Regions from separate parts of the Methylocystis sp. Se48 genome, predicted to be linked through region 2. Evidence: predicted binding sites of a transcription regulator. Region 2 holds the regulator's gene; the other holds the start of a gene.

The links. Region 2 encodes PhoB, which activates phosphate uptake and scavenging genes when phosphate is short. Its sites were predicted from a motif close to TGTCATNNANCTGTCAT; they were not measured.
Region 1: the regulator PhoB is predicted to act here: its motif matches at 2,329-2,345, upstream of ACV959_RS11685 (YdcH family protein).

Annotation. Positions count from the first base shown of each region.
Region 1 covers NZ_CM149850.1:2,360,706-2,364,332, reverse strand. The annotation lists gene ACV959_RS11700 (hypothetical protein) at 1-71, opposite strand, end outside; gene ACV959_RS11695 (YdcH family protein) at 179-397, opposite strand; gene ACV959_RS11690 (protein adenylyltransferase SelO family protein) at 500-1,927, opposite strand; gene ACV959_RS11685 (YdcH family protein) at 2,058-2,237, opposite strand; tRNA gene ACV959_RS11680 (tRNA-Val) at 2,537-2,611, shown strand; gene ACV959_RS11675 (macro domain-containing protein) at 3,224-3,627, shown strand, end outside.
Region 2 covers NZ_CM149850.1:329,901-350,220, forward strand. The annotation lists gene pstS (phosphate ABC transporter substrate-binding protein PstS) at 1-62, shown strand, start outside; gene pstC (phosphate ABC transporter permease subunit PstC) at 221-1,210, shown strand; gene pstA (phosphate ABC transporter permease PstA) at 1,222-2,064, shown strand; gene pstB (phosphate ABC transporter ATP-binding protein PstB) at 2,061-2,843, shown strand; gene phoU (phosphate signaling complex protein PhoU) at 2,857-3,576, shown strand; gene phoB (phosphate regulon transcriptional regulator PhoB) at 3,573-4,319, shown strand; gene ACV959_RS01670 (GcrA family cell cycle regulator) at 4,342-4,869, opposite strand; gene ACV959_RS01675 (acetylornithine transaminase) at 5,315-6,511, shown strand; gene argF (ornithine carbamoyltransferase) at 6,511-7,455, shown strand; gene ACV959_RS01685 (Hsp33 family molecular chaperone) at 7,455-8,408, shown strand; gene ACV959_RS01690 (sensor histidine kinase) at 8,384-9,802, opposite strand; gene ACV959_RS01695 (hypothetical protein) at 10,078-11,196, shown strand; gene ACV959_RS01700 (fumarylacetoacetate hydrolase family protein) at 11,273-12,007, shown strand; gene ACV959_RS01705 (pyridoxal phosphate-dependent decarboxylase family protein) at 12,091-13,593, shown strand; gene ACV959_RS01710 (EamA family transporter) at 13,633-14,067, opposite strand; gene ACV959_RS01715 (bile acid:sodium symporter family protein) at 14,091-15,176, opposite strand; partial or broken gene ACV959_RS01720 (IS701 family transposase) at 15,443-16,270, opposite strand; gene ACV959_RS01725 (hypothetical protein) at 16,309-16,533, opposite strand; gene ACV959_RS01730 (M16 family metallopeptidase) at 16,683-17,966, opposite strand; gene ACV959_RS01735 (M16 family metallopeptidase) at 18,022-19,359, opposite strand; gene ACV959_RS01740 (hypothetical protein) at 19,432-20,136, opposite strand; gene lspA (signal peptidase II) at 20,250-20,320, opposite strand, start outside.

The DNA of each region.
Region 1 (3,627 bases), 1.7 Mb from region 2:
TACTGGTCCGGCTTCGGGGCCTTGGGACGGCGATCGTAGGATTCGCTGATCGAAAGACCGAGACGAGGCATGACTTGGTTTCCCATTCGTTGACCGGAGGCGGTTCGCTTCTGTCCCGAATTCGGACAATGGAGCCGCCTATGGCCAAAGGGTTTCAAGTCGTGTGCCTCATTAACTTCTAGGCAATGATATCCGGCGTGAGCTGGTCCTCGAGCTGCACGATGCGATCGCGCAGAACGAGTTTGCGCTTTTTGAGCCGCTGAATCTGGAGTTGATCCGGCGCGCCGACCGCGATCAGGGCGTCGATCGCCGCTTCGAGGTCATGGTGTTCGAGGCGCAGGCGCTCCAACTCGGCGCGTATCGCGCTTTGGTCCGCCTCGCCGGGATTGTCGTTCATCGCCGCAACCAGACTGCCCCGAGGGGCCGTGAATCATCTCTGCGATTATCGCGCCGCACACAAGACGGGTTCAAGCGGAAATCCGCAACGCGGTCCCGGGCCTCAGACCGGTGCGAGGCGATAGGCGTCTCGCATCAGGGCGATCTCGGCGATCTTTCGTTCCAGAGCGGACCAGTCGTCCTTGTCGGCGATGGGCGCCCAAATGGCCTCGACCTCGTCGATCAGCATGGCGCAGGGCGAGAGCCGTTTGAAATAGGCGTGATCGAGACGGGCCGCCTCGGTCGTTTCATGTTCCGCCAACGCCTCCCGCACGGCGACGAATTCGGGCGTTTCATAATAGCGCGCCGAAGGGCTGGCCTTGGCGCGCCCGGCGCTGGCCAATCCCCCGCGCCAGTCGAAATAGGCTTGTTCGAAAGGCGCCCGCGTCGCGATCAGGAAATCCGTCCAGGCTTTGGCGAGGCGGGCGTCGGCCTCTTCGCCGGCGGAGGAGAGCGCCAGCCGGCGCAGGAGCGCGGCGCGGTATTCCCGCTGGATCAGGCCGGGGAAGACGTCCAGCGCCTGCTGGGCTGCGTCGTGGCCGATGAGATGAAGCAGGCATTCCGCGAGCCGTGCGAGATTCCACGCGAGCGCGCCGGGCTGGCGCCCGAAGGAATAAAGCCCGCTCTCGTCGAAATAAGCGGCCGTGAAGAGGGGATCGTACGCTGGCGCGAAGCGCCAGGGGCCATAATCAAAACTCTCGCCCGTGACGTTGATATTGTCCGAGTTCAAAACGCCATGGACGAAGCCGGCCGCCATATAGCCCGCGCCGAGCTTCGCGACTCGGGCCACGACCGCCTCCAGAAAGGCGCGGGCCTTCCCGGGGCCGGGCAGCTCCGCGAGCGCGGGGAAATAATGGCGGCAGACGTGGTCCAGAAGGCGGTCGATCGCCGCCTTGTCGTCATGAAAGGCGAGGCGCTGAAAGGTGCCGATCCGGATGTGCGAATGCGACAGGCGCACCAGCACGCTCGCGCGCGTGGGCGAGGGTTCGTCGCCCCGCACGAGCGCCTCGCCGGTTTCGATGAGGCTGAAGGTCTTGGAGGTGTCGACGCCGAGCGCTTCCAGCATTTCGGTCGCGAGGATTTCGCGCACGCCGCCCTTGAGGGTCAGCCGCCCGTCGCCCCGCCGCGACCAGGGCGTCTGGCCGCTGCCCTTGGTGCCGAGGTCGAGCAGACGGCCGTCGGCGGCGTCTCGCAATTGTGCGAAGAGAAATCCACGGCCGTCGCCCAGTTCCGGATTGTATACCCGGAACTGATGGCCGTGATAACGCAGAGCGAGCGGCTGGGGCAGGCCGCCCGGCAGGGGATCGAAGCGGCCGAAGTGGGAGATCCATTCCTCGTCGGTCAAACCGTCGAGCCCGACCTGCGCCGCCCAGCGCTGGTTCCGAAAGCGCAGGATCGTTTTTGGAAAGCGTGCGGCTTCGACACGGTCGAAAAAGGGGTCTCCCAGGCTCTCGTGAAGAGTCTCGGGGCAATAGTCGGCGGTTACGGGCATTGGGCGGCGTCTCGTGGTTGTCGGCGCATTCGCAGCGAGCAGGGGTTGCGCCAAAAAATAAGGCGGAGAGCGCCCTCCGCCTATGTAGAGACGTCTTTCGCTTTGGAATTTGGGGGGACCAGGGGACGCGTCAGTGGCGCGTCGGACTTCCCTGCAATTTGGCGAGTTCGTCCTTGATTTGCAGCTTTTTTCGCTTGAGCTCCAGAATTTTCGCCTCGTCGGCGTTCGGATGGAGTTGCTCTTGCTCGATTTCCTTCTTGAGCGCCTCGTGGCGGCGTTGGAGTTCGACGATATGACCCTGCAAGGACATGCGGAACCTCCTTATCTTGCGGCCCCGGCGAGGGCCGCAAAGTCAAGCATGCCATAACCGGTCGAAGCTGCAAGGCATGAAATGCCGCATCTGTCACAAATCTTTCGCGAGACGGAGCGGAGAATGTAACGTTTCGTCAACCTTTGTTGCGGTCCCGCCCGCGCTTCGGCGCGCCCCGATCGGGCGTTGTGGGTTCGGGAGCGGAGGATGCATTTTTAACGAGAAAGGCGCTTGCGCCCCGGCGCGTCCGCCACTATACACACGCCACCCGAACCGCCGACGAGGCGGACCCCGGAAGGGGGCGCGTAGCTCAGCGGGAGAGCACTACGTTGACATCGTAGGGGTCACAGGTTCAATCCCTGTCGCGCCCACCATTCAAATCAAAGACATAGGTGGATGGTGACTTGCTGACGTGAAGCCGCGTCAGCAATACGTCAGCAACGCACAAAAGGCGCGGCCGTGGCTGTCGCGCGGTCGCCATTCGAGCGACCGGCTTGGTCCCTTCCCATGGTGGGGTTTGCCCCGAGCGCAGCTGGACGCCGCCCCGATCTTGGCGGCCCGAGCCCCAGCGGCCTAAGCTCGCGCTCATGCCTTCCCCGACGTGCTACACTTGCCCGGCCATAGACCTTGCGAACATGCGCAGCCTTGGCGTCCGCGCCGTCGCCGTCGAATGCGGCTGCGGCCGTCGCGAGAGCGTCGATATGTCGGATCGCCGGGGTCCGTCGAAGTGCCCACCCTCAAGCGCCGATTGCGCTGTCTGGTCTGCGGTGCGCGCCCGAGCGACGTTCGGCCCGATTGGTCACGGCATCGGGCGAGCGGAATGGGGCGGTAGCAGCTGACACACCCCGTGGGAAGGAACTGCGCCAATCGCCGGACGTTGACTTTGCCTGTGGGCAAAATTCCCTGTTGGAAACCTTCGCTGCACCCGCTAAAATTTAGAACAAAAAAAGAACGTAGTTCCGATTCGGGGAGAGTGTGGTGCTGTCATGCTAACTTACGTCAGGACAAGCATCTTTGATTCGCCGGCTCAGACGCTGGTGAACACGGTGAATGTCGTCGGCGTTATGGGGAAAGGTATCGCTCTTGGTTTCAAGGAGCGGTATCCGGATATGTTCAAAGCGTACAAGCGCTTGTGCGACAAACATGAACTCAGCGTCGGCAAGCTGCATTTATGGCGAGCCCCAGACCACTGGATTCTAAATTTTCCAACGAAGACGACTTGGCGGCAGCCGTCAAAAATTGAATACGTGGAGGCGGGACTTAAGACGTTCGTCGCGTCTTATCAAGACATGGGAATATCCTCGATCTCATTCCCGCCGTTGGGATGCGGAAATGGTAATTTATCCTGGGATGAAGTGCAGCCGCTGATGGAGAAATATCTAAGTAAACT
Region 2 (20,320 bases):
AGATAAAGAAGACTTGGGCGTCGGAAATCAAGGGGCCAGACGGAAAGCCTTTGTGGCATTAACATGCCGCGCCGCCGGTTAGGCCGCGCCCCGTGGGGCGCAGCCCTCCCGCCGGCTGGACAAAAAACGACAGTAGGCGCCGGTCCATCCGGGCTGGCGCCGGGAGCGCGGCATGCAAATCGAAAAACCGGACGCGCCTCAACCGGACGGAGCAGGCAAAGTGTCGGATGTTGTTCTGGAGCAAAGCTATTCGCGCCCGGCGGCCGAGGCGCGCGCCGGGTCTTTGAAGCGCATCGCGCTGTTCGACCGCGTGTTTTTCCAATTCACGCGCGCGGCGGCGGTCGCCGTGCTCATCATCCTCGGCGGCGTGATCGCGTCGCTTGTGTATGGCTCGCTTCCGGCGATCAAGGCGTTCGGCTTCGGGTTCCTCGCCTCGCAGGCGTGGAATCCGGTTACCGAAAACTTCGGCGCGCTGCCGGCGATGTACGGCACGATCGTCACATCGATCATCGCCATGCTGATCGCGGTGCCGGTGGGGCTCGGCATCGCGATGTTCCTCACCGAGCTGTGTCCGCACCCCTTGCGCCGGCCCATCGGCGTCGCCATCGAGCTGCTCGCGGGCATTCCCTCGATCATTTACGGCATCTGGGGTCTCTTCGTTCTTGCGCCTTTCGTTCAGGCGCATGTGCAGCCGGGTCTGATTTCGCTCTTTCGGGACGTTCCTGTGCTCTCCACGCTCTTTGCCGGGCCGCCCTACGGCATCGGCGTGCTGACCGCCGGCTTCATTCTGGCGATCATGGTTCTGCCCTTCATCGCCTCCATTTCACGCGACGTGTTCGAGACGGTGCCGCCCGTATTGAAGGAGGCGGCGGCGGGCGTGGGCTGCACGACCTGGGAAATGATGCGATACGTCGTGCTTCCCTATACGCGCGTCGGCGTCATCGGCGGCGTGATGCTGGGGCTCGGCCGCGCGCTCGGCGAGACGATGGCCGTCACTTTCGTCATCGGCAACGCGCACAAGGTCTCGCCGTCGCTGCTCGCGCCCGGCACGACGATCTCGGCCACCATCGCGAACGAATTCACCGAAGCGGTGGGCGACATCTACACCTCCGCGCTGATCGCCCTCGGTCTGATCCTCTTCGTCATCACCTTCGTCGTTCTGGCGATGGCGCGTTACATGCTGATGCGCATCGAAAAGAACGCGGCATAAGGAACGCGATCATGTCGCTTTACGCCGCCCGCCGCCGTCGCAACGCCCTGGCCAAGAGTCTCGCCTGGGGCGCGTCGGTCTTCGGCCTCGCCTGGCTGTTCCTCATCCTCGCATCGCTGCTTTACGAGGGTTTGCGCGGGCTCTCTCCCGCGGTCTTCACACAAATGACCCCGCCGCCCGGCGGCCAGGGCGGCCTGCTCAACGCGATCGCGGGGTCGCTGGTGATGACGGCCATCGGCGTCGCGATCGGCACGCCGCTCGGCATGCTCGCCGGCACCTATATGGCGGAATACGGGCGCTACACGAAGCTCACCGTCGTCGTCCGCTTCATCAACGACATTCTGCTCAGCGCGCCCTCCATCGTGATCGGCCTCTTCGTCTACGAAGCGCTCGTTCACCCGATGGGCCACTTCTCGGGAATAGCGGGAGCGGTCGCGCTGTCGCTTCTGGTCGTGCCCGTCGTGCTGCGCACGACCGAGGACATGCTGCTGCTCGTGCCGGGCTCGATGCGCGAAGCGGCGTCGGCGCTCGGCGCGCCGCGCGCGCATGTCATCGGAAAAGTCGCCTATCGCGCCGCCAAGGCCGGCCTCGTCACCGGCGTGCTGCTTGCGGTGGCGCGCGTTTCGGGCGAGACGGCGCCGCTTCTTTTCACGGCGCTCAACAACCAGTTCTGGAGTTCGGATCTCGGCGCGCCGATGGCGAGCCTTCCGGTCGTGATCTTCCAGTTCGCCCTGTCGCCCTACAAGGATTGGCAGCAACTCGCATGGGCCGGCGCGCTGCTGATCACGGTCGCGGTCCTCACGCTCTCCATTATCGCCCGGATGCTCAGCGCCGGACGGAGGAAGTCCAAATGAACATGGCAGTCGCGCAAAACGAGCCGCCGGCCAAAGTGTCGGTGAACAATCTCGATTTCTTCTACGGCGAGTCGCTCGCGCTCAAATCCATCAACCTGCCGCTGCATGACAACAAGGTCACGGCTTTCATCGGACCGTCGGGTTGCGGCAAGTCCACGCTGCTGCGCGTCCTCAACCGGATGTACGATCTCTATCCGGCCCAGCGCGCGCGGGGCGAAGTCTTGCTCGACGGGCAGAATATTCTCGATCCGGCGGTGGACGTGAACGCCCTGCGCTCGCGCGTCGGCATGATCTTTCAGAAGCCGACGCCTTTCCCGATGTCGATTTACGAAAACATCGCCTTCGGCATCCGCCTCTACGAAAAGCTGTCGCGCGCCGACATGGATGCGCGCGTCGAGGAAGCGCTGCGCGGCGCCGCGCTCTGGGACGAGGTGAAGGACAAGCTGCACACGAGCGGGCTCGGACTCTCCGGCGGCCAGCAGCAGCGCCTGTGCATCGCGCGCAGCGTCGCGGTTCAGCCGGAAGTCATCCTCTTCGACGAGCCCTGCTCCGCCCTCGATCCCATCTCGACCGCCAAGGTCGAGGAGCTGATCGAGGAGCTTTCCGAGCGATATTGCATCGCCATCGTCACCCACAACATGCAGCAGGCGGTGCGCGTCTCCGACTATACGGCCTTCATGTATCTCGGAGAGCTCGTCGAATACGGCGACACGGATCAGGTCTTCAACACGCCGCGGGAAAAGCGCACGCTGGACTACATCACCGGCCGCTTCGGCTGAGGAAGGACACGCCATGAGCGAGCATATCGTCAAATCCTACGACCGCGATCTGGAGGCCTTGGGCCGGCGCCTGGCGGAGATGGGCGGCGTCGCGGAAAAAATGCTGGCGGAGGCGATGCAGGCGCTCGCCAGTTTCGACGTCGATCTCGCCAAGCGCGTCGTGGCGGCGGACGCGCGCCTCGACGCGCTTCAGCGCGAAGTCGAGGAGGCCGCGATACTGACCATCGCCCGGCGCCAGCCGCTGGCGGTGGACTTGCGCGAATGCATCGCCGCCATCCGCATCTCGGGCGACATCGAGCGCATCGGGGATCTCGCCAAGAACCTCGCGAAACGGACGCTGAAGATCGCCTCGGACGCGCGTCTGCCGCGCGCCATCGTCGGGCTGAAGTCGATGCACGAACTCGCCGCCACGCAGCTCAAGGAAGTGCTCGACGCTTATGCGCTGCGCGACGTCGAACGCGCCCGCGCGGTGTGGGAGAACGACGCCGATCTCGACGCGCTGGAGGACTCCGTCTTCCGCGATCTCCTCACCTTCATGATGGAAGATCCGCGCAACATCTCCTTCTGCACGCATCTTCTGTTCTGTTCGAAAAATCTCGAGCGCATCGGCGATCACACCACCAATATCGCGGAGACCGTCGTCTATCTCGTCACCGGCGAGCCCATGCCGGCCGAACGACCGAAGACGCGCGTTTGCAATCTCCGCGCCGGGGAGACCGAAAGCCCGCAATGAACGAGTCCGCCCAACAATCCGCCCTCCGCGAGGTCAAGCCAGATCGCGCGCCGCGCATTCTCGTCGTGGAGGACGAGACGTCGCTCGCGACGCTGCTCGTCTACAATCTGGAGGCGGAGGGCTATCAGGTCGAGCATGTCGACAATGGCGACGAAGCGGAGTTGCGCATCACGGAGACGCCGCCGGACCTCGTCATTCTCGACTGGATGCTGCCCGGCGTCTCGGGCCTCGAAATCTGCCGGCGCCTGCGGGCGCGCGACGCCGCCCGCGACATGCCGATCATCATGCTCACCGCGCGCGGCGAGGAGAGCGAGCGCGTGCGCGGCCTGTCGGTGGGCGCCGACGATTACGTCGTGAAACCCTTCTCGACGCCGGAGCTGATGGCGCGCGTGCGCGCCCTGCTGCGCCGCGCGCGGCCGGAGCGCGTCGCTTCCCGGCTGACGCTCGGCGACATCGATCTCGATCGCGAGACGCGCCGCGTGCGCCGCTCGGGCCGCGAGATTCATCTCGGACCGACGGAGTTCCGGCTGCTGGAATATTTCATGGAGAAACCGGGGCGCGTCTTCACCCGCGCGCAGCTTCTCGACAGCGTTTGGGGAATGTCGGCGGAGATCGACGAACGCACGGTGGACGTTCACGTCGGCCGGCTGCGAAAGGCGCTGATCCGCGGGCGGGAGAAGGACCCGATCCGCACCGTGCGCGGTTCGGGTTATTCCTTCGACGAAACATTCGGGCGCGACTAGCGCGCCCCGGCCGTCAGGCGCGTCACGCGTAGCGCGGGGCCCTGAGCTGCTCGCGCGCGCGGCGGCGGTCTTGCGCCGGCTGATAGGCGATGCGGGCGTGATGGGCGCAATAGGGGCCGCCGCCGATCGGCGACTTGCCGCCGCAGAAGCGGAATTCCGGCGACGTCGGATCGCCCATTGGCCAGCGGCACATGGACTCGCGCAACTCCATCAGGGTCACGCGCTCCGTCATCGGAATGACGACTTCCTCCTCGGGAACCGCGCGCGCGACCACCATCGCCTGCGGCGCGAATGCGAGCGCGACATTGCCGTGCACGGCGTGTCCCGCCGCGCGGGGCGCGGGGGCGGCGGGACGCGGCGCCGTCTTGGCGGCGCGCGGACGCGGCGCGCTCGCCGTCTTGGCGCGCTCCGCCAATCCGAGACGATGAATCTTCCCGATCACGGCGTTGCGCGTGATGCCGGGTCCAAGTTCCGCAGCGACCTGACTCGCGCTGAGGCCGTCGCTCCATAGTTTACGCAACAGCTCGACGCGTTCATCGGTCCAAGACATGTGTGACCTCCAACCGGCCGGTTCGAGCGCGCATGGCGGAATCAGCCGCCCCTCGCTGCACTGGCGCAAGCCAGCGGCGATATGACGCGCATCGAGACTCGAGAGACGTCGCGCGGAAAGAACGCGACCGCGCCGACGAGAAAATTTACTGGAGCAGTTGAATCATGCGCAAGAGTCGCTGGCAAGCAAAAGGGGGCGTTCTCAACAGGGATTGTCCCCGCTTTCCGTCGCAGGTGTTGCGCGCAAGACTCACTCGCCTCGCAATTGCCCTGGAAAAGCGCCAAATTCGCCCGCGCCGCGCAATCGCTTCGCCGTTTCCGGCGATTTGACCGGACGCGCCGTCCCGCATAAAATCATGTGTCAAATGGCCGCCCTGAAAGGGGCGGCGCTTTGTTTTTGGGCTCGGGCCGCGGCGGGCGGAGTCCTTGTCGCTTGGAGCATGGTTTTGACTTCTGCGCTGTATCCGACCTATGCGCGGGCCGACATCGCCTTTTCGCACGGCGAGGGCGCATGGCTCGTCGCCGAGAACGGCGACCGCTATCTCGACTTCGCCTCGGGCGTGGCCGTTCTGTCGCTGGGTCATGAGCATCCGCATCTCGTCGCCGCGCTGAAGGCCGCCGCCGAAAAGCCCTGGCACGTCTCCAATCTGTTCCGAATTCCGCAGGCCGAGCGCCTCGCCGAGCGTCTCGTCGAGGCGACTTTCGCGGACGTCGTGTTCTTCGCCAATTCCGGCGCCGAGGCGGTCGAATGCGCGATCAAGACCGTGCGCAAATATCATGCGGCGAACGGCCAGCCCGACCGCTATCGCCTGATTACTTTCGAGGGCGCCTTTCACGGCCGCACGCTCGCGACCATCGCCGCCGGCGGAAACCCGAAATATCTCGAAGGCTTCGGTCCGCCCGTCACGGGCTTCGACCAGGTTCCCTTCGCCGATCTCAAGGCGGTCGAGGCGGCGATTTCGGACGAGACCGCCGGCGTGCTGCTGGAGCCCGTGCAGGGCGAGGGCGGATTGCGCGTCTTTCCGAATGATTTCCTGGTCGCGCTGCGCGCGCTCTGCGACGCCCGCGGCCTGCTTCTCGCGCTGGACGAAGTCCAGTGCGGCGTCGGCCGGACCGGCAAGTTTCTCGCCTGCGAACATTCCGGCGTCGCGCCGGACGTCGTGGCGCTCGCCAAGGGCCTCGGCGGCGGCTTCCCGCTCGGCGCCTGTCTCGCGACGCGCGAGGCCGCGAAGGGCATGACGCTCGGCGCGCATGGCTCGACCTTCGGCGGGAATCCGCTGGCGGCGACCGTCGGCGGCGCGGTGCTCGACGTCGTGCTGTCGGAAGGATTTCTCGCGCGCGTCGCCGCGCTCGGCGCGCTGCTGCGCCAGCGTCTCGCGGAGATCGAGGACCGCTATCCGGGCGTCGTTCAGGAGGTGCGCGGCGAGGGGTTGATGTTCGGCCTCAAGACGCGCGTTCCAAACGGCGATTTCGCCGCCGCCGCGCGCGCGGAAGGGTTGCTCACCGTTCTCGCCGGCGACAATGTGGTGCGCCTGTTGCCGCCCCTCATCATCGACGAAAGCCATATCGCCGAAGCGGCGGCGCGCCTCTCGAAGGCCTGCGAGCGCCTGTCCGCTCCGGGCAAACAATTGGGAGCGGCCTGATGACCGCGCATTCCATGACGCGGCCGCGTCATTTTCTCGATCTGTCGGATTTTTCGGGCGCGGAGCTGCGCCATATCCTCGGCCTCGCCAAATCCCTGAAGGCGAAACGCGTCAAGGGCGCGGCGCCAAGCGAGCGGCCGCTCGCCGGCAAATATCTCGCCATGGTGTTCGACAAGCCGTCGACGCGCACGCGCGTCTCCTTCGACGTCGCCATGCGCGACCTCGGAGGCGAGACGATCATGCTCACGGGCGCCGAAATGCAGATCGGCCGCGGCGAGACCATCGCCGACACGGCGCGCGTCCTGTCGCGCTTCGTCGACGCCATCATGATCCGCATTCTCTCGCACGACGATCTCGCGGAGCTTGCGCGCCACGCGGGCGTGCCGGTCATCAACGGCCTGACCAAGCTTTCGCATCCCTGCCAGATCATGGCGGACGTTCTCACTTTCGAGGAGCGCGTCGGCCCGATCGAGGGACGAACCATCGCCTGGGTCGGGGACTCGAACAACGTGCTCGCGAGTTGGGTCCACGCCGCCGCGCGCTTCGGATTCGCGATCAATGTCGCGACGCCGGCGGAGCTCGCGCCGCCGCAGAGCCTTCTCGACTGGGCCAAGGCCAATGACGCGGCGGTGAATGTGACGCGCGATCCCTATGCGGCCGTCGCTGGCGCCTCGGCCGTCGTCACCGATTGCTGGGTGTCGATGGGCGACAAGGACGAGGATTTCCGCCGCCGGGCGCTGGCGCCCTATCAGGTGGACGCGAAGCTGATGCGCGCCGCGGCGCCGGACGCCGTCTTCATGCATTGCCTGCCCGCGCATCGCGGAGAGGAAGTCACGGACGAGGTGATGGACGGGCCGCAGTCGGTCGTCTTCGACGAGGCTGAAAACCGCCTCCATGCCCAAAAGGGCGTGCTCGCCTGGTGCCTCGCGCCGGGGCTCGCCTGATGGCGGAGGCGCCGAGCCGGCCGGTCTCGTCGGAAGCGAGGGACGATCGGACGACGCCCTTCGCCGTGGAGGCGCTCGACCTGCGCGGGCGGCTCGTGCGGCTCGGCCCGACCGTCGACGCAATCCTGAAGCATTACGATTATCCGCCGCGTGTCGCGCGCCTTCTGGGCGAGGCCATCGCGCTCGCGACCCTGCTCGGCTCCATCCTTGAGTCGCACGGCCGTTTCCAGCTCCAGACGCGCAGCGACGGCCCCGTGGACATGCTCGTCGTCGATTACGACGCGCCGGGCAAGCTACGCGGCTTCGCGCGGTTCGACGCGGCGCGTCTTGACGAGATCGCCGATCCGGCGCCGGCGGCGCTGCTCGGGCGGGGCCATCTCGCGCTGACCATCGAGCGCGAGGAGGACGCCGCGCGTTATCAGGGCGTCGTGCCGCTCGAGGGCGAAAGCCTCGCGGAAGCCGCGCATATGTATTTCCGCCAGTCCGAGCAAATTCCCTCCTTCGTGCGGCTCGCGGTCGGCGAGATCGTCACGGCGCGGGGCCGCAGCTGGCGGGCGGGCGGACTGCTTCTGCAATATTTGCCCGCGGCGGGCGCCCGCGTCCGCGACCTCGCGCCCGGCGACGCGCCATCGGAGGCGGAGGCCGCGGAGGAGGACGACGCCTGGGCGGAAGGACAGGCCCTCGCCGGCACGCTCGAAGACCATGAGCTCGTCGATCCTGCGCTGTCGGGCGAGCGTCTGCTGTTCCGGCTCTTCCATGAGCGGGGCGTGAAGGTGTTCGGCGAGCGCGCGGTCGAGGAATTCTGCCGTTGCTCCTCGGCGCGGATCGAGCGCCTGCTGAAAAGCTTCACGCCGCAGGAGCGCGCCGACATGGTGGGCGACGACGGCCGCATCGGCGTCACCTGCGAGTTCTGCGCGACCTACCGCAGCTACGATCCCGCCGATTTCGCCTGATCCGCGCCGTTTGCCGCCGGCGCGGTCACCCGCACTCGCGTTCCGCCTCCCGGCGCGCTGTCGATCTCGAAACCTGCCCCGGCGAGCTGCGCGCGTTCGCGCATCCCCGTCACGCCGAAATGGCCCGGCGCCGGCGCCTGCGGATCGAAACCGCAGCCGTCGTCCTCGACGACCAGCTCCGCGCCGCCCTCGCCGGTTCGCAGCGTCACGCGCACGCGTCGCGCGCCGGAATGGAGTTCGACGTTGCGCAGCGCCTCCCGCAGGACGGCGCCGAACAGCCGCTCGGTCGCGTCCGGCAGGACGTCGAACCCCGTCATGTCGAGCGTCACCGCCAACTCCCCCCATCTCTGCGCAAATTCGGCCGCAATGGCGCGCAAGTCCTTTTCCTCGCGCCGCGCCGCGCGGGTTTGCGCGATGGCGTCGCGCGCTTCCCACAAGCCCTGCCGCGCCTGCGCGTCGAGCGCCGCGAGGGCCGCCCTGGTCTGCGGGTCTCCCGTCGTCTTCGCGATGAGCCGCGCTTCGGCGATCATCGTCACAATCGAGCGCACCAGCGTATCGTGCAGTTCGTGCGCGATGCGCATCCTCTCGTTCGCGACGGCGGCGGCGCGCGCCTCCTCCTGCGCCCTTTCGCGTTCGACCCGCAGCCGCCGCTCGGCGGTCACGTCGCGCGCCACGGCCTGAAATTCGCCGCCCGCCTCGTCGTCGAGGAAGCGCACCTCCCAGGCGAGCCAGACGGCGCGGCCCCGCGCGTCGCGCGCCGCCATTTCGAATGAGGCGGCGCCGTCGGCCGCCGCGCCCAGGCGGCAGGGGGAATTGTCCGGCGCTGGAAAAAGCCTGTCGAGCGCCTCGCCGATCAACGCATCCTGCGGACGGCCGAAAAAGGCCGCGGCCGCGCGGTTGACGAAAACGATCTTGCAATCGGGCCGGAAGCGCAGCACGAGATCGGCGGAGGCTTCGACGATGTCGCGGTAGAGCGCGTCGGCGACGCGCAGCCGCGCCGCCGCGGCGTCCGCCTGTTGCCGCAAAATCTGTCTTTCGCGCCGGTCCGAGGCCATCAGCCGGTCGATCTGCTCGCCGGCGTGGTCCGGCGCGGTGACGGCGACGAAGACCCGCGCGCGCGCGTTCCAGGAGATCGAAACGGTGACGCGCGGCGCGCCGGCCCACGCGCGCACCGAGGGCAGAACCATCTCTCCGCCCCTCTCTCGCAAGTTCTCCAGGTTTCCTTCCATGTGCATCAGCAGCGGCGCGTCGCAGGCGGGCTTTCCGGCGGGCGGCAGCCAGTCGCACAGCGATCCGAGGCGGTTTGCGACGATAAGGCGCTCGTCGAAAATCGCGAGCCCGAACTGCCCGCGCTCCAGCGCCTCTCCAAAAATTTCCTCGTCCGGGAACGGCATGCGGAAAACATAGCCAAGTCCGCGGGCGGCAATCCATATCCGATATGCGCACTTTAGAGAGATTCGCATATCTGGCGGCGGCGCCCCCCCCCCCGCGCGACCGGATCCAGCGCTGCAACCCGGGCTGGACAGCTTTCTTGAACAAGGTTTCAAAATCTCATTGCGACTCGGAGAGAGCGCATTATCCTGTAGAGCCTCAGTTGGGGCGGCGGTTCGCAACGCGTGGCGTTTCCATGTTTGTGCGCCGGAAGCCCAATTTTCGGAGGTTTGCCGCCATGAGCTTCAAAATGTTCGATGTGGTTATTGGAACTTGCTTTTTTTTCACTCTCGCGAGCCTCGTCTGTTCCGGCGTCAGGGAGCTGATCGATTCCTGGCTCGGCACGCGCGGGAAATTGCTCGAACAAACTCTTAGAGAAATGCTGGACGATCCCACGCCGATGGAGACGATCTCCAGGCAAAAGAACCAGAGCGGCCAAACAAAAGAAAAAAGCATACTTCTCCGTTTTTATGATCATCCATTGATTTATTCGCAATTCAAGGGAGATTATCGCGCGCCGATTTTGGAAGAGGACCGATCCGGCGCTAAGTCTCCAGCGCCGCGGAAGGCCAGACTGCCTGCCTACATCGACAGAAAAACTTTTCAAGACGCGCTGTTTGCGGTGATGAAGGACATCGTGGCGGGCGAGGAGACCCCAACGCCCAAGCCGGACGAAGCCGATGATAAAAATAAACAATTCAAGGCTTTGCGTGAAGCCGTCGCCAAGTCCGATTTCAGGGTGAAGGGAGACCCTGACAAAAAAGCGCTCGTCCCCAGTCCCCGGTTACGGAAGGCGTTTCTATGGGCGCTCGACGACGCCGGCGAGGATTTCGAGAAGGCGAAAAACAATCTCGGCGATTGGTTCGAGGCCTCGGTGGAGCGGACGCAAGGACGCTACAAGAGAAATACCCAGGCTTATCTCTTCGGCATCGGGCTGTTCGTCGCCATGGCGCTCAATATGAACGCCGTGGATGTCGTCAAAGAGTTGTATGTCTCGGATCAATTTAGAGACCAAGCGCTGAGCGACGCGATTAAATTTTGGGAAGAGAAAAAAGACCCGCGGCCGGAGAGCGGCGGGGCGCCTACCGGGACGGATGACGGAGAAATCAAAAAGGAGATCGAAAAATATCTCAATCGGCTGGATGAAATCCACGCGCCGATCGGCTGGACGGACGCGGCCCTGGCGGATTTCAAAACCTTCGATCGCGAAAGGATCGCGCTGCATATCGCCGGATGGACGCTCACCGCCATAGCGATGGTGTTCGGAGCCGCTTTCTGGTTCGATCTGCTCAACATGCTGCTGCCGATCAGAACGAGCCGGAGGCCCGAGGAAGGCGCCGAAGCGCGAGAAAAATAGCGGCCGACAGTGCGGCGCCGGCGCTCCCCGAAAAATCGTTTGATTTTTGGCGTCGGCGGCCCCATGGCGTGTCGCCATGCAGTATCCCGCCTTCGTCATTCCCCCGCCGCCGCTCCCCTCGATCGCCGTCGCCGGCGAGACTCGGCGCTTTCCGGTGCGGCGCATTTTCTGTGTGGCGCTCAACTACGCGGAGCATGCGCGCGAGATGGGCAAGGAGCCCGGCGCCGAGCCGCCCTTCTTCTTCGCCAAGCCGGGCGACGCGATCGTCGCGAGCGGGACGGCGATTCCCTTTCCGAGCCTCACCGGCAACCTCCATCACGAGATCGAACTCGTCGCGGCGCTGCGCGCGGGCGGCGCGGACATTGCGCCGGAGCGGGCGCTCGACTGCGTGTACGGCTATGCGGCGGGGATCGACCTCACGCGCCGGGACATGCAGACGGCCGCGCGCAACGCCGGGCGGCCCTGGGACATGTCCAAGGGCTTCGACAATTCGGCGCCCATTGGCGCTCTCCGGCCGGCGGCCGAGATCGGCCATCCGGCGCGCGGCCGCATCGCGCTTTCCGTCAATGGCGCGCCGCGCCAGCAGGGCGACCTTGCCGACATGATCTGGAGCCTGCCGCAGATCATCGCCGAACTGTCGCGCCATGTCGCGCTCGCGCCGGGCGACCTCATCTTCACCGGCACGCCGCCCGGCGTCGGCGCCATGCGGCCGGGCGACCGGGCGGAGGGGACGATCGAGGGCGTGGGCGCGGTCAGCGTCGCATTCGCCCCGGACGGTTGCGCGGACCCGGCAAAGGCGGCTATTGGCTAGCGGTGTGAACCGCCGGGAGACGCGCGGCGTATGCCTCATCTGACCGCCTTTGCGCCGCGAGTAGGGCGCGTGAGCGCCGCGACATGACCAAGCCGGTCGATCTCGACCCCGAGGACTGGGACGCCTTTCGCGCCGAGAGCCATCGCGCGCTCGATCTCATGATCGACTATCTGCGCGGCCTGCGCGAACGCCCGGTCTGGGTTCCGCCGAGCGAGGAGGCGCGCGCCCGCTTCGACCGCGACCTGCCCGCGCAGGGCCGCGACCTCTCCGCCGTGCTCGCGGATTTCGACCGTTACATCAAGCCTTTCGCCACCGGCAATATTCATCCCATGTTCATGGGCTGGGTGCAGGGCGCCGGCACGCCGGTCGGCATGATCGCGGAGATGCTCGCCGCCGGAATGAACTCCAATTGCGGCGGCCGCAACCATATCGCGATCGACGTCGAGCGCCAGATCGCCAAATGGATGGCGCAGGTCTTCGGCTTCCCGCAGGACGCTTCCGGCATTTTCGTCACCGGCACGTCGATGGCGAATTTCCTTTCGCTGCTTGTCGCGCGCGATCAGGCCTATGGCGACAAGGACGTTCGGCTCAACGGGCTTTGCGCGCGCGAGGGCCAGCTTATCGCCTACGCCTCGCGCGAGGCGCACAATTGCGTGCGGCAGGCGATGGAGCTCGCCGGACTCGGGGCGCGGCATCTGCGGCTCATCCCGTCGGACGAGAACCGGCGGATGAAGATCAGCTATCTGCGCCACGCCATTTCCGCCGACCGCGCGGCGGGCTTCCGGCCCTTTCTTGTGGTGGGAACGGCGGGCACGGTGGATACGGGCGCGGTCGATCCGCTGGACCGGCTCGCGGACGTGGCCCATACGGAAGATCTCTGGTTTCACGTCGACGGCGCCTTCGGGGCGCTCGCCGCGCTCTCGCCGCAGCTCAAGCCTTTGGTGAAGGGGCTGGAGCGGGCGGACTCCATCGCCTTCGATTTCCACAAATGGCTGCATGTGCCCTATGACGCGGGCTTCTTCCTCGTGCGTGACCCTGCGGCCCACAAGCGCGCTTTCGCGGCCAACGCCGCCTATCTCTCGCGCGCCCCGCGCGGCCTCGCGGCGGGCGACACCTGGCCCTGCGACCTCGGCCCGGACCTCTCGCGCGGCTTTCGCGCGCTCAAGGCCTGGATCACGATCGAGACCTACGGGACGAAGAAGCTCGCGGACTGCATCGAGCAATGCTGCCGCATGGCGAAGCGGCTCGAAGGCTGGATCGAAAAGTCCGACAGTTTCGTCATGCGCGCGCCGGTCGGGCTCAATATCGTCTGCTTCGGGGTGAAGGGCGACGCCGACGGCTCGCTCGCCCGCGAGATCGTGATGGAGCTGCACGAGCGCGGCGAGGCGGCCCCCTCGCTCACTATTCTCGACGGCGTCCCGGCCATTCGCGCGGCGATCATCAATCACCGCACCCATGAGGCCGACATCGACGCCTTCACGGTCTTCCTCGAGGCCGCGCTGCGCCGCGCCCGCAAGGAGCCGCACGACTTCGGCGCGCTCATCGAGCCGCACGGGCCAGGCAAGACGCGGCTCTCGGAGGATTGAAGCGCCGGCCTGTCCGCGCGCCCGCGATTCCGCTCTCCGTCAGCTCTTGTAGGCGACAAAAACGGCGCCAGCGGCGATGAGGCAGATCCCGAACCAGTTTCTAGGAGAGAGGCGTTCTCCGAGGATGAGCGCCCCGAATATCGCCACGAACACGACGCTCAACTTGTCGATCGGCGCGACTTTTGCCGCGTCGCCGAGCTTCAACGCGCGAAAATAGCAGACCCAGGAGGCGCCGGTCGCGAGTCCCGACAGGAGCAGGAAGAAATAGGTGCGTCCAGAGATTGACCCGGGCGGTTGCCATTGGCCGGTGGCGAAAAGGAATGCGGCGAGCGCGCACAGGATGACGATCGTGCGAACGAAAGTTGCAAAATCCGAATTGACGTTTTCAACGCCAATCTTGGCGAAGATGGCCGTCAGCGCCGCGAAGACGGCCGAAAGAAGAGCCCAGAGCCGCCAGGAGTTGAATTGACCCATCTGCATTCCTTCGCCTTGGCTGATCAATGGCCCCTTTCGGCGGCTGCGGCCTTTCGGCCGCCGAACCGCATCAGGCCGGCGTCGACGGTCGACGCGAACAAGTGCTGGACGAGATTGTAAAAAATGATCGGAAGCATCACCCGCGGGTGATCCGCCAGCGCGACCGACGCGAGAACAAGACCGGAGCCGTTGTTGTTCATGCCAAGACCAAACATGAGAGAGGCCGTTTCCGAGCGGTTCGCCTTCATCAGCCTCGCGACCAGAAGGCCCCCGCCAAATCCCGCAATGCACAGCAGCGCGACGACGGCGGCCGCGATGAAGAGAAAATCGCGGTCCGGCGCGGATACGACCTCCGGCAAAACAAGAGTCGCGTTCGAATAATTCAGGGTGACCAGGACCAGAAAGTTGAAAAGCTTCACATAAGGGAGCATGCGCCCATAAAGGCGATCTCCCAGAAAGGCGCGGAAGGCGATCCCCGACAGGGACGGCAGGATGACCCAGGCGCCGAGAAAAGACATGGCTTCGCCGGAAGCCAATTCATGCAAGTCCTCCGAATAGTCGCCTGCCGTCAGGAATCCGACCGTGTGAAGAACGAGAGGGGTCGTCAGGGGACTGAACAGGGTCGTGACCAAGACAAGGCCGAGGCTGAGGACAAGGCTTCCGCTCGCGTTTTGAGCCCAGGCGGTGGATGCGCCCGCGATCGGCATCGCCGCGACGAGCGCAAGCCCCACCAGCAGCTGCTGCGCCTCCTCCGGATTGTGCCAGAGAGTCATCGTGACGCTGACCCCGAAAATCATGGCGAGCGGCGCGGCGAGGTTTCCAAGAAGGCCGAGGAAGATCATCGGCGCCTTGCGGCCGGCGCTCGCGAGTTCTTTTATCGAAACGCCAAGTCCCGCATTGAAGAGCAGCGCGGCGAGCATGACCGGCGGCAAGGCGAGTTTGATGTCGCCGAAGGGCGTGTGCGCGAGCCCCAAATCCGCCTTGCGGATCCAGAGACCGAACTGAGGGAGGAGCGCCGCCGCGAAATAGGAAATAATAATCAGCCAGATCAAATATTTGTGCAGAAAATGGACCAGCGCCGCCGGACGGCTGTGCGGTTCCGCACTCATTTTCCCTCCTGTCTCTGAAGAGCCTGGTTCGGATCCGAAGCGGCCCGCGACAAAACAGCCCCAAGCTTGTCGGCGCGCGCCCCGCGCCAAGAACTTCAGTCTATCGTGCGCTTTCCGACGGCATGTTTCCGATCGGTTTCGGCCGACGCTGTCGCGGCCCGGGTTGCGACGGTCCCGGAGACGCCCTGACGATCAGCCGCATTTTTGTGTCACGGATGAGACGCCGCCTGCGGCGTCTCCTCGGGACGCGGAAATCCACCGGAGACTGCCGTTTCGGCGCCCGCGCCCGCCGAGAGCCGGCGCCAGGCGGAGGCCGGCAAGCCGTCCGCAATTTCTTTGGCTGCGCCCGAAATCAATTTCGACTTGCCCCAGGAGTGGAACGGCTCGTTGGATTTGACGCCCAGCACGTAGCCTTTGCCAGCGCGCCGCAAGGCCATTTCGATATCGCCGACGCCCTAGACTGTGTCGGCCGCTACGAAGGAGAATGGGACCTTCGCTTTGATCGCTCTTTCGATCATAGCGAGCGCCAGCGCCGGCTTGGTCGCAAAGCCGCCAGACGCGCTGTCGACGATCTCCTGCGGAATATGCGCCTTGGCCATGCGCGCTTTATCCTCGGTCCAGCTCTTGGGCGGATAAAGCTCGCGGTCGATGAACGCATGGCCGCGCTCTGTGGCGCAGCACGCGAAAACGCCGATCTGGCAATTCGCGATCTTCCCCGCTGAGCCTGTATATTGCCGTGCGACGCCGCAGGAGGCCTTACCCTGCTTCAGAAACCCCGTCTCGTCGACAAGGAGAACCGCATCTTCGTCCGCCAAGGCTTCGAGCGCATAATCGCGCACAATGTCGCGCAGCCCATCCGCGCTCCAGCGCGCGCGACCCAGAATTGCCTGCCGCCGCCACGGTCCCGGATCGCCCGCCGCTTCGGCGCGCATCCAGCCCGTCTTGCGCCGCTCTTCGCCCAGCAACCCGTCCAGAAAGCGCTCCGCCAATCGCGCCACGCGCTCCTGCGTGAACAGAGGCCGCATCCGACGCTTCACGTCACGCAGAGACGACGCCCACAACTCCAGCGTCGTTTCGATCGAAGCTCCCGACATCCCATGATCCCCTTGCCGAATCATGGCGTCCCATCGAGTCAGAACTCCAAATATAATGCAACTGTAATGATATAATGCAACTCTAATGCTAAAGCGCGGAGTTGACCAACCGTAGGGGTATCTTCCTCGTGGTCGCTTTCCCAAGCAATTAGGCGTTCAACCGAAACATGCGCTGCTTTTCCTGCATCTTCAGGGCCCACCTTAGCGCGGCTCCGAGCCCACCTCAGCAATTCCCGCTTCACAAGTGCTTTGATGGCAGCCATCTTGCCCCCCATTCAGCAGGACAGCTTTCGGGCGGACACGCCCTGAGCCCTGGGGCGCGATCGTTGACCACAAGCATAGCTTTCCAAAGCATTGAATGATCGATACTCAACATCTCCGCCATACTGGTGCGACAATCCCGACTCTCCCCTCACACCCCCTCGGGCCGTCCCACCATCGTCACCAGCAGCTTGCCGTCGCCGAAGAGCTTCTTCGCCGCGCGCTTGCAGTCCTCCAGACCCACGGCGGCGATCTCGCCGTTGCGCTCGTCGAGATAGCTCGGCTCGAAGCCGTCCTGCTGCAAATGCACGAGCTGGCTCGCGATTTTGGTCGAGGTGTCGAAGCGCAGGGCGTAGGAGCCGATGAGGAACTTCTTGGCCTTGTCGAGTTCGTCCTCGGTCGGGCCCTCCTCGGCGAAGCGGCGGACTTCCTCCTCGATCACGCGCAGGGCCTCGCCGGCGCGCTCGTTCTTGGTGGCGGCGGCGCCGATCAGCATCGGGCACTGTTCGTATTCGTTGAGCTGCGAATAGACGCTGTAGGCCATGCCGCGCTTCTCGCGCACCTCGCGGAAGAGCCGCGCGGTGAACGTGCCGCCGCCGAGAATGTGGTTGGCGACGACGACGGCGAAGTAATCGGGATCGCGCTTGGCGACGCCGGGGCGCCCGAAACGGATCGTCGTCTGGGGAATGTCGAGGTCGACCAGCCGGCGCGACCCGACCCCGGCGATGGTCGTCGCCGGGACGGGCGCGAGATCGTTTCGCGCCTCGAGCGGCCCGAAGGTTTCGTCTAGAAGACCCGACAGCGTCCGCGCGTCGATCGCGCCCACGACGGCGATGTGGAGATCCTTTCTCGAAAACAGCCGCTCGCGCAAGGCCACGAGATCGGGGCGCGAAAGCGTGTCCATCGAGGCGAGATCCCCGCGCGCCGGGCGGCCATAGGGATGACCCGGGAAAGCGGCCTCGCGAAAGGCCTTCGCCGCCATGGCGTCGGGGTCGTTGGCGTCGCGCTTCAGTTCCGCGACGAGCTGGCTGCGCACGCGCGCGACGTCGGCCTCCGCGAGATGCGCCTCGGTGAGCGCGAGCCGCAGCAGCGCGAACGCCTTGTCGACGTTTTTCGACAGCGTCTGCAAATGGCCGGAGATCGCGTCGCGGTCGGCGCCGAAGCCCAGATGGATCGCGAGTTCGTCCACCGCGCGATGAAAGCCGCGCGCGTCATAGTGGCCCGCGCCTTCGTCGAGCAGGCCCGCGAGCAACGTGGCGAGGCCCGGCTTGTCGGCCGGATCCTGCGCCGCGCCGCCGCGCAGCGAAAATTCGAGCGCGACGAGCGGCACGGCGTAGCTCTCGACGAGCCAGGCGGTGACGCCGCCGGGCGTGACGATCCGCTGCACATGCTCGGCGCGGGAGGCCGTGGAGACGGCGGGGGCGTGGGCGGTCATGGGGAAGTCCCGATAAAAGAGAACGGCCGGCGACGCGGCGCCGGCCCGGAAGGGTTCAGGCGGCGTCGGCTGGCAGCAGAAAGCCGGTCACGGCGCGGCGCTTGTCGAGCCATTTGCGCGCGGCGGCGGAGACGTCCTCGGCGGTCACGGCCTCCATGCGCTCGGGCCAGGCGATGACGTCCTCGATGGTGAGGCCCGTGGCCAGCGCCTCGCCATACCAGCGGGCGAGCGAGGCCTGGCTGTCCTGCGCATAGATGGCGTCCGCGACGAGGCGCGTCTTGGCGCGCTGGAGATGCGCGGGGTCGACGGGGGTCTCGGCGAAGCGTTTCAGCACGCCGTCGATCGCCTCGTCGAGTTCCTCGAGCGAGACGCCGGGCGCCGGCGTCGCATAGACCCACAGGCGCGTGTCGTCCACGGCCGAGCCGAGATAATAGGCGCCCGCGCCCACCGCGAGCTTATCCTCCACGACGAGCTTTTCGTACAAGGCGCTGGTCGCGCCGCCGCCGAGCATATAGGCGAGCGTCTCCAGCGCCTCGGCCTCGCCGGGCGCGGCGGTGCGGTAGGACGGCACGAGAAAGACGCGCTCATGCGCAGGCTGCTCGACCTTCTCGTCGGCGAGCGACACGAGCCGATGCGCGCGATGCGGCGGCTCCTTGGTGCGGGCGCGGCGCGGCGGCTCGGCGCGCGCGGGGATGCGGCCGTAGGTCTCCTGGGCGAGACGCAGAACCTCCTCCGCTTCGACGTCGCCGGCGACGATCAGTATGGCGTTTTCGGGCGTGTAGAAGCGGCTGTAATAGTCGAGCGCGTCCTCGCGGCTCAGGCTCTCGATCTCGTGATACCAGCCGATGATCGGCGTGCCGTAGGGGTGATGGGCGAAAAGCGCCGCCTGCACGGCTTCGTCGAGCTGTGCGGCGGGATCGTTGTCGGTGCGCATCCGGCGCTCCTCGAGCACCACCTCGCGCTCGGGCGTCACCACCTCGTCGGTCAGCGTCAGATTGCTCATCCGGTCCGCCTCGAAGGCCATGAGCGTGGCGAGATGCTCCTTGCCGATGCGCTGGAAATAGGCGGTGTAGTCGTAGCTCGTGAAGGCGTTCTCCTGGCCGCCAAGTTCCGCGACGAGATTGGAGAACTCGCCCTGCGGATGGTTTTTGGTGCCCTTGAACATCAGATGTTCGAGGAAATGGGCGATGCCGGATTTCCCGATCGGATCGTCCGCCGCGCCGTTCTTGTACCAAATCATATGGGTGACGACGGGCGTGCGCGCGTCCGGGATGACGACGATCTCCAGCCCGTTGTCCAGTCTGAAATGCGAAACATTGGCGCTGGCGCGCGCCGATCCGCCGGCCGCGCCCGGGGTGAGCGAAACGGTCGGCGGCGTGAGCGACGAGGTCATGAACAGGCCTTTCCCGCGGCGCCCGGCCGCGCAAATCAGGAGACGGTTTCTCCCAATATAGGCCCAAATCCGCTAGTTGTCAGAGCCCTTGAGGAAGCTTGGCATCATACTGGACAAAAGCCCCCCGCCGCCGCTCTGGGCCTGCCCCGCAGGCATGCGGGCGCCGGGCTGCGCCACGGGATCGTTGTCGCTCCCCTCGCCGCCGACATAGCGCAAGGGGTTCCACCAGCTCGTTTTCTTGGCGTCCGTGTCGCGCACCTTGCTCAGATCCTGCGTCGGGCGGCGATAGCCCGAGGGCGGCTCGGTGAGCAGGCGCCGGCTCGGCTCGTCCAGCACCGGTCCGCTGGTGCGGGCGCCAGCGTTGAGCGCGCGCTGGAGGAAACCGGGTTCGTCGTCCGTGCCAGGCGCGTAATCGGGCTTGGGGCCGCGAATGCGCTCGAGGAGGCCCGGATTTTTCTCCGGCGGGGGCGCGTTTGGCACCCTGGCGTAGCGGTCCGAATTGCGGCGGCGCTCGCCGGGCTCGCCCGACGGCCAGCCGCCTGGCCGGTCCGCCGTCTCCTTGGGCGGCGGCAGGTCGCCGATCCGCGGCGGCAGCACGAGCTTTGGCCGTTCGCTGTAATCGATCGACTTGGCGGTGGGATCCGAGGACACCCCGACCAGCTCCATCACGGAGCTGACGGTCGATTTGTCGTCATAAGCCAGCGCCGGCGCGGCATAAGCCGCCGCGAGGCCAGCGAGCGCGCCCAGAGCGTGGCGCCGCGACCGTGCGAGCTTCATGCGTGCAACTCCTCTGCCCCGCAGGGCGATCTGAACGGCCTTCGGGGACGCCGCGCGCCCCGAACGACAGACCATGTGCGCGACTTGTTGGCGATTTAGTGGCGAAGGCGGAGTCACGCGCCCTCTTCGGGCGCGGAAGCGGGCGCGAACAGGCTCTCGTAGAGCAGCAGCGCGACTCCCGCCG